2 regions of the Yersinia mollaretii ATCC 43969 genome follow, and region 2 is predicted to be linked to the other one. Evidence: predicted binding sites of a transcription regulator. Region 2 holds the regulator's gene; the other holds the start of a gene.

Region 1 (5,777 bases), 360 kb from region 2:
ACAGATAAAGATTATCTGAACATTGAAGCGGTTATTGGGCATGAATATTTCCATAACTGGACGGGTAACCGAGTCACTTGCCGTGATTGGTTCCAGTTAAGTTTGAAAGAGGGGTTAACGGTATTCCGTGATCAAGAGTTCAGCTCTGATTTAGGCTCACGCTCTGTTAATCGAATTGAAAATGTGCGAGTCATGCGCGCGGCACAGTTCGCGGAAGATGCCAGCCCAATGGCTCATGCTATTCGCCCAGATAAAGTCATTGAGATGAATAACTTCTATACCCTAACGGTATATGAAAAAGGTTCAGAAGTGATCCGCATGATGCATACCTTGTTGGGCGAACAGCAATTTCAGGCCGGTATGCAGCTCTATTTTGAGCGCCATGATGGCAGCGCAGCGACCTGTGATGATTTTGTTCAGGCAATGGAAGATGCCTCTAATGTCGATCTCTCCTTATTCCGTCGCTGGTATAGCCAATCGGGCACCCCAATACTGACAGTTCGTGATGATTATGATGCTGAAAAGCAGCAGTATCATTTGCACGTTAGCCAGAAAACGTTACCAACCCCAGATCAACCTGAAAAACTGCCATTACATATCCCACTCGATATTGAGCTATATGACAGTAAAGGCAATGTGATCGCATTGCAGAGAAATGGTTTGCCGGTTCATCACGTGCTGAATGTGACCGAAGCGGAACAGACCTTTACCTTTGATAACGTCGAACACACGCCGATTCCATCTTTACTGCGTGAATTCTCCGCGCCAGTTAAATTGGATTATACCTACAGTGATCAGCAGCTCACTTTCCTGATGCAGCATGCGCGTAATGAATTCTCTCGTTGGGATGCGGCACAAAGCCTGCTGGCGACCTATATCAAGCTTAACGTTGCCAAATACCAGCAGAAACAGCCGCTGAGTTTACCCACTCACGTGGCAGATGCTTTCCGCGCAATATTACTTGATGAGAGTCTAGATCCTGCGTTAGCCGCACAGATCCTGACACTGCCTTCCGAAAATGAGATCGCGGAACTGTTTACTACGATTGATCCGCAGGCTATCAGTGCGGTGCATGAGGCGATTACACGGTGTTTGGCTCAAGCACTGTCCGATGAGTTGCTAGCTGTGTATGTGGCTAATTTAACACCAGTTTATCGTATTGAACATGGTGATATAGCCAAGCGAGCATTGCGCAATACCTGTCTGAGTTATCTGGCGTTTGGTGATAAAGAGTTTGCTAATAAGCTGGTCTCTTCACAATATCATCAGGCCGATAATATGACTGATTCGCTGGCAGCAATGGCAGCAGCAGTTGCAGCACAGTTACCTTGCCGTGATGAGTTATTGGCCGCCTTTGATGTACGCTGGAACCACGATGGCTTGGTGATGGATAAGTGGTTTGCACTGCAAGCGACTAGCCCGGCAGCGGATGTTTTGACTCAGGTGCGTGCTTTGCTTAAGCATCCGGCATTTAGCTTGAGCAATCCAAATCGTACTCGCTCATTGGTTGGCAGTTTTGCCTCTGGCAATCCAGCCGCATTCCATGCCAGCGATGGTAGCGGCTATCAATTCCTGGTTGAAATTCTCAGTGATTTGAATACTCGTAACCCGCAGGTGGCTGCTCGATTGATCGAACCCTTGATCCGCCTGAAACGCTATGACGCAGGGCGTCAGGCTCTGATGCGTCAGGCGCTGGAGCAATTGAAAACGCTGGAGAACTTATCCGGTGACTTGTTCGAGAAGATAACCAAGGCACTGGCAGCATAACACCCAGCAATGGCGCCCGTGGTTATATAGTGTCTGTGTTATATAGTACCTGTGGCTATATAAAAGACGCAGGGTAATGGCATAGGGTAATTAAGTGACTGACCATAATGAATCTGATTATTGGTCAGTCACATTATCGCCGCGCCGCAGTGAGAGGATAGAAATGCCCGCTTTGTGTCTTTATCTCGTCTTACCTGTAATAATTAACACTTTGTTATCAAGCTAGTGAAGCTTGCCACTCTTTGCATGGCTTTACTTAGCAAACGTTTACTTTCCTGAAAGATGAACTTACCATTCCTGCATCTATCCACAGGTTGGAAGTCGGTCAGCTAACTGCCGTGAATTTATATAGTCACATAAATTGAACGCCATTGGCTGTAAAACGACAGACTGAACACCCGCTAACGCTTTGTCGCTGGTCGCTTAGGAGATCACATGTACTATCCTCTCGTCAAAAAAGCACTATTTCAACTTGATCCAGAACGTGCTCATGAATTCACGTTTCGCCAGTTAAAACGTGTTACCGGTACACCGCTCGAATTTTTGGTTCGTCAGTCGGTGCCAACGAAACCGGTAAGTTGCATGGGGCTATCATTCAAAAACCCATTAGGTTTGGCAGCGGGTCTGGATAAGGACGGCGAGTGTATAGATGCACTAGGCGCAATGGGGTTTGGCTTTATCGAAGTAGGCACAGTGACACCACGACCACAGTCCGGTAATGACAAGCCAAGATTATTTAGGATCGTTGAGGCCGAAGGTTTGATCAACCGGATGGGGTTTAATAATCATGGGGTTGATAACTTAATTGAAAACGTCAAAAAGTCACATTTTGGCGGTATTCTAGGTATTAATATTGGCAAGAATAAAGATACGCCAGTAGAACAAGGCAAAGAGGATTACTTGATTTGTATGGATAAAATATATCCATACGCTGGATATATTGCGATTAATATTTCCTCACCTAATACACCGGGATTACGATCCTTACAGTACGGCGAAGCATTAGATGACTTGTTAGCAGCAATTAAAAATAAGCAAACTGAGCTGCGCGAACGACACAATAAGTACGTTCCGGTTGCAGTAAAGATCGCACCGGATCTTACAGAAGAAGAGTTGATCCAAATAGCCGACAGTTTAGTTCGCCATAATATAGATGGTGTTATTGCAACTAATACAACACTCGACCGCTCTCTCATTCAAGGATTAGATTATTGCGAACAAGCCGGTGGTTTAAGTGGCCGACCATTACAATTACGTAGCACTGAAGTGATTCGCCGCTTATCGCAAGAACTACAAGGGCGTCTACCCATTATAGGTGTCGGCGGAATTGATTCGGTTACGGCTGCTCGAGAAAAAATGGCTGCTGGTGCTTCTTTAATTCAAATTTATTCCGGATTTATCTTCCGTGGGCCAGGTTTGATTAAGAATATCGTCACTCATATCTAATTATTTATCTTCATTACAGGTCGGGGGGTTTATTTCTTCCTCCGGCTCGTCTATATTTTACTCCGGTAGATTAAATATACAGCGAAAGCCTCACATGAATTTAATCCCCCTCGATGGGTGAATACTCAGTTATTGAGTCAATGATGTTGGTAGCATGGCGAGAAGGAAGAATATGCGAATTAAACCAGATGATAAATGGCGTTGGTATTTTGATACCGAACACGACCGACTGATGTTGGATTTAGCCAATGGTATGATATTTCGCTCACGCTTCCCGTCTAAAATGCTGACCCCAGACGCTTTTGATGAATCTGCATTTTGTGTTGACGATGCTGCGCTCTATTTTGAATTTGAAGATCAATGTCGCCAAATTAATCTGAGCAATGAACAACGATCCGAATTGGTGTTAAACGCACTGGTCGCATTTCGTTACTTAAAACCGTTAATGCCCAAAAGCTGGTATTTTGCTCAACAGCCTAAATCTTTTGCGCCGCAAAATGCGGAGTTGGCTGTAGTCAAAGTATTAGATAGCGGAGAAGATGTTCGTTTGTTAGTGGTTGAATCAGGCGACTCTGCCAGCTTATGTTTATTAGCGCAGTCTCAGGTCATATTAGCTGGGCGTCAGCTCGTGCTGGGCGATGCGATAAAAATAATGAATGACCGCTTGTTGCCACTAGTGATTGAAGAGACTTATCCCGCCTCAGTCTTTGACCGGGCGGTCTAATATCCTCATCTTTTAAAAGACTCATTTACCTATAAGTGTAATATTGCCTTTAGGGATACAGCTGCAACAAAGAATAGTCCCATCATTGCCAATGGCACTTTGTTTTAACGGTGCAACCTCGCCATTCACTAATGTAATTCTGCAACTGCCACATATCCCAGCCCGGCATGAATAGGGAACACGGATATTCTGCTGTTCCAATTGTTCCAATAACACCTGCTGATTATTGCCATCAAAGCGGATGCCATTATATTCAATTGATACCGATTTGGATTGATCTTGTGGCGCATTAACGCTTTCAATCACTGTGCCTGCGGCATAGGGGCGTGGTGGTTTGGTTGACAGAATTTCGACTTCATCACCGACCCGAATAATACCGCTGTTTCTGGCCACCATATTTTGACCAAAATCGATATCGCCATTCTCCGCCGTTCGGAATGTCTGTAGTGTCCGTAATGGTTCGCCAGTGGGATGCTTCCGCCCGCGTTCAACGCTGACTGTCGTTAATACGCAGCGACTGCATGGCTTAACCAAATCAAAGGTAATATCGCCGACCCGAACCACTTTCCAACTGTCTTCAGCAAATGCACTGGCGCCGGTCACCACTAAATTGGGCCGAAATTGTTCCAGCTTAATACTGCCGGGACAACGTTGCTGTAACTCTTTAAAGGAGGCTTCGTTGATCAGCAGGTAAGGGAAGCCATCGGCAAAAGAGAGTGGAACTTCTGGCATGGGTTTTACCCGGCGGGTTAATTCCGTGCCAAGCCAGCGCAATTGCACTTCGCGCTGAAAATAACCACTGAGCCAGTTGTTGATATCGGCAGGGGCAATCAGCGCAGTAAAATGATTTCCCCAAACTTCGGTCGGTTCGGCATTGGCTAAAAAATCATTAAAGCGGATACTGGCACTCTCGCCATCGGGGGCGGTGAGGTATAAACCATCCGACATTAATGCCGGTGTAAACATCACCATCTTTGGATTCTGACGCGCAGTAATAAAAGTGCCATCCAGCTCAGTAATCATAAATACGCGGTCAAAGGCTAATCCACTGCTGCTGACTTGTGCATGAGAAAGCTGCAAACCGCGCATGGATTTCACGGGATGAACGTAGAGTCGAGAGAGGGTAATCACCATTGCCTCCGTGCGAGTATTAAATTTAGAAGGAGCAACTTTATGACAAGCCGCTGGGATTAGCTATAATGCGCAACAATTTTCTTTTTGGTGATAGTGCGATATGAACTCTCTGTTTGCCAGCACGGCGCGTGGACTGGAAGAACTGTTAAAAAGCGAACTCGAAGCGCTGGGCGCTCACGACTGTAAAATAGTACAGGGTGGGGTACATTTTCAGGGCGACGATCGACTCATGTACCAAAGTTTGCTGTGGAGCCGACTGGCTTCGCGCATCCTGTTACCGCTTAACGAATTTAAAGTTTACAGTGACTTGGACTTGTATCTTGGGGTGCAGGCGATTGATTGGCCATCCATTTTTGGCTTAGACAAAACCTTTGCCGTGCATTTTAGCGGCGTGAATGACGAAATCCGCAACAGTCAGTATGGTGCACTGAAAGTCAAAGATGCCATTGTGGATAGCTTCACCCGCAAGCTGGATCAGCGCCCGACGGTTGCCAAGCAGCAACCGGATATCCGCGTCAATGTTTTCCTGCAACGAGATATGGCCAGTGTGGCACTTGACCTGAGTGGCGAAGGCCTGCACCAGCGAGGCTACCGTGATCTGACCGGTCAGGCTCCGCTGAAAGAGAATCTGGCAGCGGCCATCATTCAGCGTTCTGGCTGGCAGCCGGGTACGCCAATGGTCGATCCCATGTGTGGTTCCGGCACC
Region 2 (5,777 bases):
GTGATTCTGTTGTGAAACGGTAATATTTGCGCCATGCTGTCAAAATATTTGATAGCTAAGTGATTAAGCTGAAGGGGCAGAAAATAATGTGGTCCGAATACTCACTGGATGTGGTTGACGCAGTGGCGCGTACCGGTAGCTTCAGTGCTGCTGCACAAGAATTGCACCGTGTGCCATCGGCGATAAGTTATACCGTGCGCCAACTTGAAGAGTGGCTGGCAGTGCCGCTGTTTGAACGACGTCATCGTGACGTAGAATTAACCGCCGCAGGTCTGGTTTTTATCAAAGAAGCACGTGATGTCATCAAAAAAATGAATGGCACCCGTCGTCAATGTCAACAAGTGGCGAATGGTTGGCGGGGGGAATTAACTATCGTGATAGATAAAATCGTCAAGCCCCAGCGCAGTCGCCGCTTAGTATTGGATTTTTATCGACATTTTCCTGATATCGAATTACGAGTACGTTATGAAGTATTCAATGGTGTCTGGGATGCATTGGTCGATGGACAGGCAGAAATGGCCATCGGTGCTACTCGCGCAGTGCCTGTTGGGGGGCGGTTTGTTTTTCGTGATATGGGATTTTTAAGCTGGCAGTGTGTGGTGAGTGTCAAACATCCATTAGCTCAGCTAACCGGGCCGCTGACCGATGATCAGCTCCGCCCTTATCCCTCACTTTGCCTCGAAGATACTGCGCGAAATTTGCCTAAACGAGACACCTGGACGCTAGATAATCAGCAGCGGCTGGTGGTTCCGGATTGGGTGACGGGGATCGACTGCCTGTGTGAGGGGTTATGTGTTGGCATGGTGCCCGCCCATATGGTTTCGCCACTGATTGCGCAGGGGAAACTGGCGGCGCTAAACTTGGCGGAACCGCTGCCGGATAGCCCGTGCTGCCTGACGTGGGAGCAGAATAATCATTCGCCCGCACTGGCTTGGCTGCTTGAGTATTTGGGTGACAGTGTCACGTTAAATGCAGAGTGGATGAAAGATGATACTCTATCATCATCTCGTGACTGATGATGATGGAGATCACCGCCGATAGCAGCCTGTACTATCGGCGGGAGAGGATTAACGGCGATAATCGCGGAACGGACCATCGGCAACAGAACGTCGTTCGACCAGTTTCGGGTGAACCTCAATGGTCTGGGGATCTTCGCGTTTGCTGACAATGCGGTCGAGCAGCATCGCAAAGGCCGTTTCGCCCAATCGCTCTTTCGGCTGATGAATGGTGGTGAGTGCCGGGGAGAAATAGCGCGCATTACGCACATTATCGTACCCGATCACCGAAATATCCTGCGGCACTCGCAGGCCCAGCTCATCGGCTGCGCATATTGCGCCCATCGCCATAATATCCCCGCCACAGAACACGGCGGTCGGGCGATGTTTCTGTGTCAGAATTTGATGCATGGCTTTATAACCCGATTCCGGTTCAAAATCGCCCTGAACCACCCATTCATCACGCACCGTGATATTGGCCTCCTCCAGTGCTTTAAGGAAGCCCTGATGGCGACCACCGCCGGTATTGCGGGATAACTGACCGGGGATCGCGCCTATATCACGATGACCGCGTTCAATCAGATAACGGCCAGCCAAATAGCCGCCTTCAAAGGCATTATCAATAATAGAATCAGTAAAATCGCCACGTGCCGTTCCCCAATCCATCACCACCATCGGGATATTGCGATAATCTTCGAGCATCCCCAGCAGTTGCTCGGGATATTCTGAACACATGACTAACAGCCCATCAACACGCTTTTGTGCCAACATCGCCAGATAGGCTTTCTGCTTATCCAGATTATTATGAGAGTTACATAAAATCAGCGTGTAACCCTTGCTATAACAGCTGTTTTCAACCGCTTCGATCACTTCGGCAAAATAGGGCGCTTCGCTGGATGTTGCCAATAAGCCAATGGATTTGGTGTGGTTAACTTTCAAACTGCGGGCCACAGCACTGGGCGAATAATGCAGCTCTTTAATGGCTGCCCACACGGCAGCCTTGGTATTTTCGGCGACGAAACGAGTTTTGTTAATCACATGCGAAACGGTGGTGGTGGACACACCCGCGTGTTTGGCCACATCTTTAATCGTTGCCATAAAAAAATGACTCCTAAGCTTACCTGTTACCGTCGGTAAGTATGATGTTAATCGTTTGCCTGCAGACTCGAAAACACTCAGACAGATGCATATTATTGGGCTGGAAAATGGAATCAGCGGCTTGTCTGAGAGTATTTATTGGACGTTATTAGTCGGTATGCAGTTATGAACTGCGAATTTTGTCTGATCTGGAGTCAAAGTGGAAGAGGTATTCAAAGTTATAAAGTGCGTAATGAGCACAAGATTTTTTTTCTGAATTGTGGGAAGATAATTTAACACAGTAACTTTGTGTCTTTTTCCTACTACAAACTGACCGGCTAAGGAGTTTTTATGGATACCAATCTGAAAATGTCGCTGATTACGACTGTTGGTGCGCTGGCGATGATTATTGCCTTTAGCTTCGTGGCGGTAATGAATTAATTAAGCCGCTTGCCGGTAAAATTATTAAGTAGGGCGGTTTACCCGCCCTGAGTTATTTCTGCTGATGTGCTAACACACCGCCTATCATTTATTGCCTTATCAGGCTAGATTCTTCTCAACGAATGACCAGTTAACCAGCGCCCAGAAATTCTCCAGATATTTTGGCCGCGCATTACGGTAATCAATATAATAAGCGTGCTCCCACACATCGACGGTCAGCAATGGCTTATCATTTGTGGTCAGAGGGGTTGCTGCATTAGAAGTACTGACAATCGCCAGCGTGCCATCTGCTTTTTTAACCAGCCAAGTCCAGCCTGCGCCAAAATTTTTCACTGCGGCATCGGTAAACTGCGCTTTAAACTCTGCAAATGAACCGAATGACTGATTAATGGCGTCGGCCACTTTACCCGTCGGCTCACCACCGCCATTTGGCGACAGGCAGTGCCAGTAGAAAGTGTGGTTCCAAACTTGGGCCGCATTGTTGAAGATGCCACCGCTGGAGGTTTTTACGATCTCTTCCAGTGTCTTGCCCGCAAACTCAGTCTCTTTAATCAGACTATTGAGATTAACCACATAGGTATTGTGGTGTTTTCCGTGGTGGTATTCCAGCGTTTCAGCTGAGATGTGGGGTTCCAGCGCATTTTGCGCATAAGGTAATGCCGGTAATTCAAAAGACATAGCTCTCTCCTTTCGGGGTTGCTCAGGGTGTTTGCTCCTCAAATCCCATCAATAGCCGCAGGCCATAATGTGGCGAAGAGCGGGTAAAGCATAATTGTTGTATTTTTGTTGTGGGTATTAATCTTAACAACTTTCGACAGGAATGACATTGAAAACCATAGGGTTAGAAAGGGGATTGAATGCAAACTCTTCAGGAGTCGTCACTGAGATAGGGGGAGTAAGGAAACACACACCCGACAGCGCCGCCGGATGTGTGTTGAAGGATTAGCGGATAGTTTTTGGTGTGACCACGCGACGTGCGCCCACATAATGATCTTGCCAGTAGTCGTTATCCAGCATACTAATACGGATCTCTTCGCCGGTGCGTGGAGACTGAATAAATTTGCCGTTGCCTAAATAAACGCCGACATGATCGGCAACGCCGCGATTAGCAATATTAAAGAACACCAGATCACCACTCTCTAATTCAGCCCGTTTGACTGGCGCGGCATCACGCAAGTGATACATCTCATTAGCGGTGCGCGGCATTTTTATTCTGATCACATCTTTATAGGCGTAATAAATCAGTCCGCTGCAATCAAAACCGGTATTTGGTGAGGTGCCACCCCAGCGATAAGGCTTACCGACTTGTTTCATCAGTTTACTCATTGCGGTTTGTTTGGCGTGTTGATAGCGCTTTTTATGGGCAGGGCTGAGCTTAATTTTATTATTGGCGACGAGTTCGGTGCTCGCTTTGCCTTGAGTTTTATTTCGATGCCGACCATAAGCCGCTTTTTGACTCTTTTTGACTGCCGCTGTTGTTTTGTTAGCCGCAGTTTTAATATTCGTCTTTTTGGTACTGCTGGTTTTTTTTGTCGCGGGTTTACTGACTTGTTGCGCTTTCTTCTTAATCGTTTTAGTCGTATTAGCGGCTAATTTCTTTTTATCATTATTGGCCGTTGTTTTATTTGTGGTGGTTTTGCTGGTGGACGTTTTATCGCTGGCTATTTTCGCTTTTTTGGTGCTTTTATCGGCTTTTCGCTTTTTACGATCATCAGGGCTGGCTTGACTGATCTGGCCTTTCTTTTGCTCCGCCGACACCTGTGCCTGCGGCGACGCATGCGCCAGATTTAAGAATAGCTGAGTAAACAGCAGCACAAACAGCGTAAGTATTAAACGCATAATAACGCGACCAACCTTAGCCTTAAGATGAATATGAAGAGTCACAGTATTGCCGAAACTCAGGATATAAAAAAGCGAAGACATACAGTATTCTAATCGATATTGTGAGAAAACGTTAATGGCTTCACAATTGCCGCCTTTTTATGCTTTCAATGGACTTAAATCAACCATCCGTCAACAAGTTATATTGGTCACCCTCCCGCTATTCCATTAAGAAGATAATAGTGAAGTGATGGGATCAAAAATGTTATTCTTAAGGCACATATTTGTAGCTGAGATTTAACTCTTCACTGATAGTGAAAAGCCCCTGCAAAAGATGGCGTTTTATTCCAGTGGTGACAGTCGCTACAATAGACCGTACGCAATAATTATATTAAGTAAAAGTTTGTAGCCACTCGATGGCTTGAGGAAGCAATAAATGACCACGATTGATAAAATTCAGCGCCAGATAGCAGAAAACCCAATCCTGCTGTACATGAAGGGCTCACCGAAGCTGCCAAACTGCGGTTTCTCTGCTCAGGCTGTGCAAGCGTTATCTGCCTGTGGCGAACGCTTTGCTTATGTTGATATCCTGCAAAATCCGGATATTCGTGCAGAGCTACCAAAATATGCCAACTGGCCGACATTCCCGCAGCTGTGGGTTGATGGCGAATTGGTCGGCGGTTGCGACATTCTGATGGAAATGTATCAGCGTGGCGAATTGCAACAGTTGCTGAAAGAGACCGCAGATAAATACCGTTCACAAGAAGATCAACCCGCCGCAGAGTAACAGGCGAGTTGTACAGTGAAACAAACGAAAAAGGTGGCCTGCAGGCCACCTTTTTTATATATCCGCTATTTTCTCATGAAAACCGTGTTACTCGGACTCTCCCGCCGGTATCGGCCAGCCGCCCAATTTCTTCCAGCGATTAACCAGCTCGCAGAACAACTTTGCCGTTTGCATTGTGTCATACAAGGCCGAATGCGCCTGACTGCTATCAAATGGAATGCCTGCTGTCAGGCATGCTTTTGCCAACACGGTCTGCCCAAGCACCAACCCGCTGAGTGCTGCGGTATCAAAAGTGGCGAACGGGTGGAATGGGTTGCGCTTCAAGCTGGCGCGCTCAGCGGCTGCCATCACAAAGCTATGGTCGAAATTGGCATTGTGCGCCACGATAATTGCTCGGTTGCAGCCCTGATCCTTGAGCCCTTTACGAACCGCTTTAAAAATGGCGTGTAAGGCATCGTGTTCACTGACTGCGCCACGTAACGGGTTAGTCGGGTCAATGCCATTAAACGCCAGTGCCTCAGGTTGTAGATTGGCACCTTCAAACGGTTCTACATGAAAATGCAGCGTTTCATCCGGCAGCAACCATCCCTCTTTGTTCATCTGCAATGTCACGGCGGCAATTTCTAATAATGCATCGGTTTGAGCATTAAAACCGG

Evidence for each region. Region 2 encodes PurR, which represses purine synthesis genes. Its sites were predicted from a motif close to CANGCAAACGTTTGCNTG; they were not measured.
Region 1: pyrD (quinone-dependent dihydroorotate dehydrogenase) is a predicted target of PurR. The motif match lies at 2,024-2,041, and genes of this name have one in related genera.

The regions. Positions count from the first base shown of each region.
Region 1 is NZ_CP054043.1:4,000,080-4,005,856, reverse strand. It holds gene pepN (aminopeptidase N) at 1-1,767, shown strand, start outside; gene pyrD (quinone-dependent dihydroorotate dehydrogenase) at 2,203-3,213, shown strand; gene HRD69_RS17860 (cell division protein ZapC) at 3,386-3,937, shown strand; gene HRD69_RS17855 (YcbX family protein) at 3,959-5,071, opposite strand; gene rlmKL (bifunctional 23S rRNA (guanine(2069)-N(7))-methyltransferase RlmK/23S rRNA (guanine(2445)-N(2))-methyltransferase RlmL) at 5,172-5,777, shown strand, end outside.
Region 2 is NZ_CP054043.1:3,635,714-3,641,490, reverse strand. It holds gene punR (DNA-binding transcriptional activator PunR) at 87-1,016, shown strand; gene purR (HTH-type transcriptional repressor PurR) at 1,068-2,093, opposite strand; gene cydH (cytochrome bd-I oxidase subunit CydH) at 2,424-2,513, shown strand; gene sodB (superoxide dismutase [Fe]) at 2,613-3,191, opposite strand; gene HRD69_RS16230 (C40 family peptidase) at 3,456-4,352, opposite strand; gene HRD69_RS16225 (Grx4 family monothiol glutaredoxin) at 4,771-5,121, shown strand; gene rnt (ribonuclease T) at 5,209-5,777, opposite strand, start outside.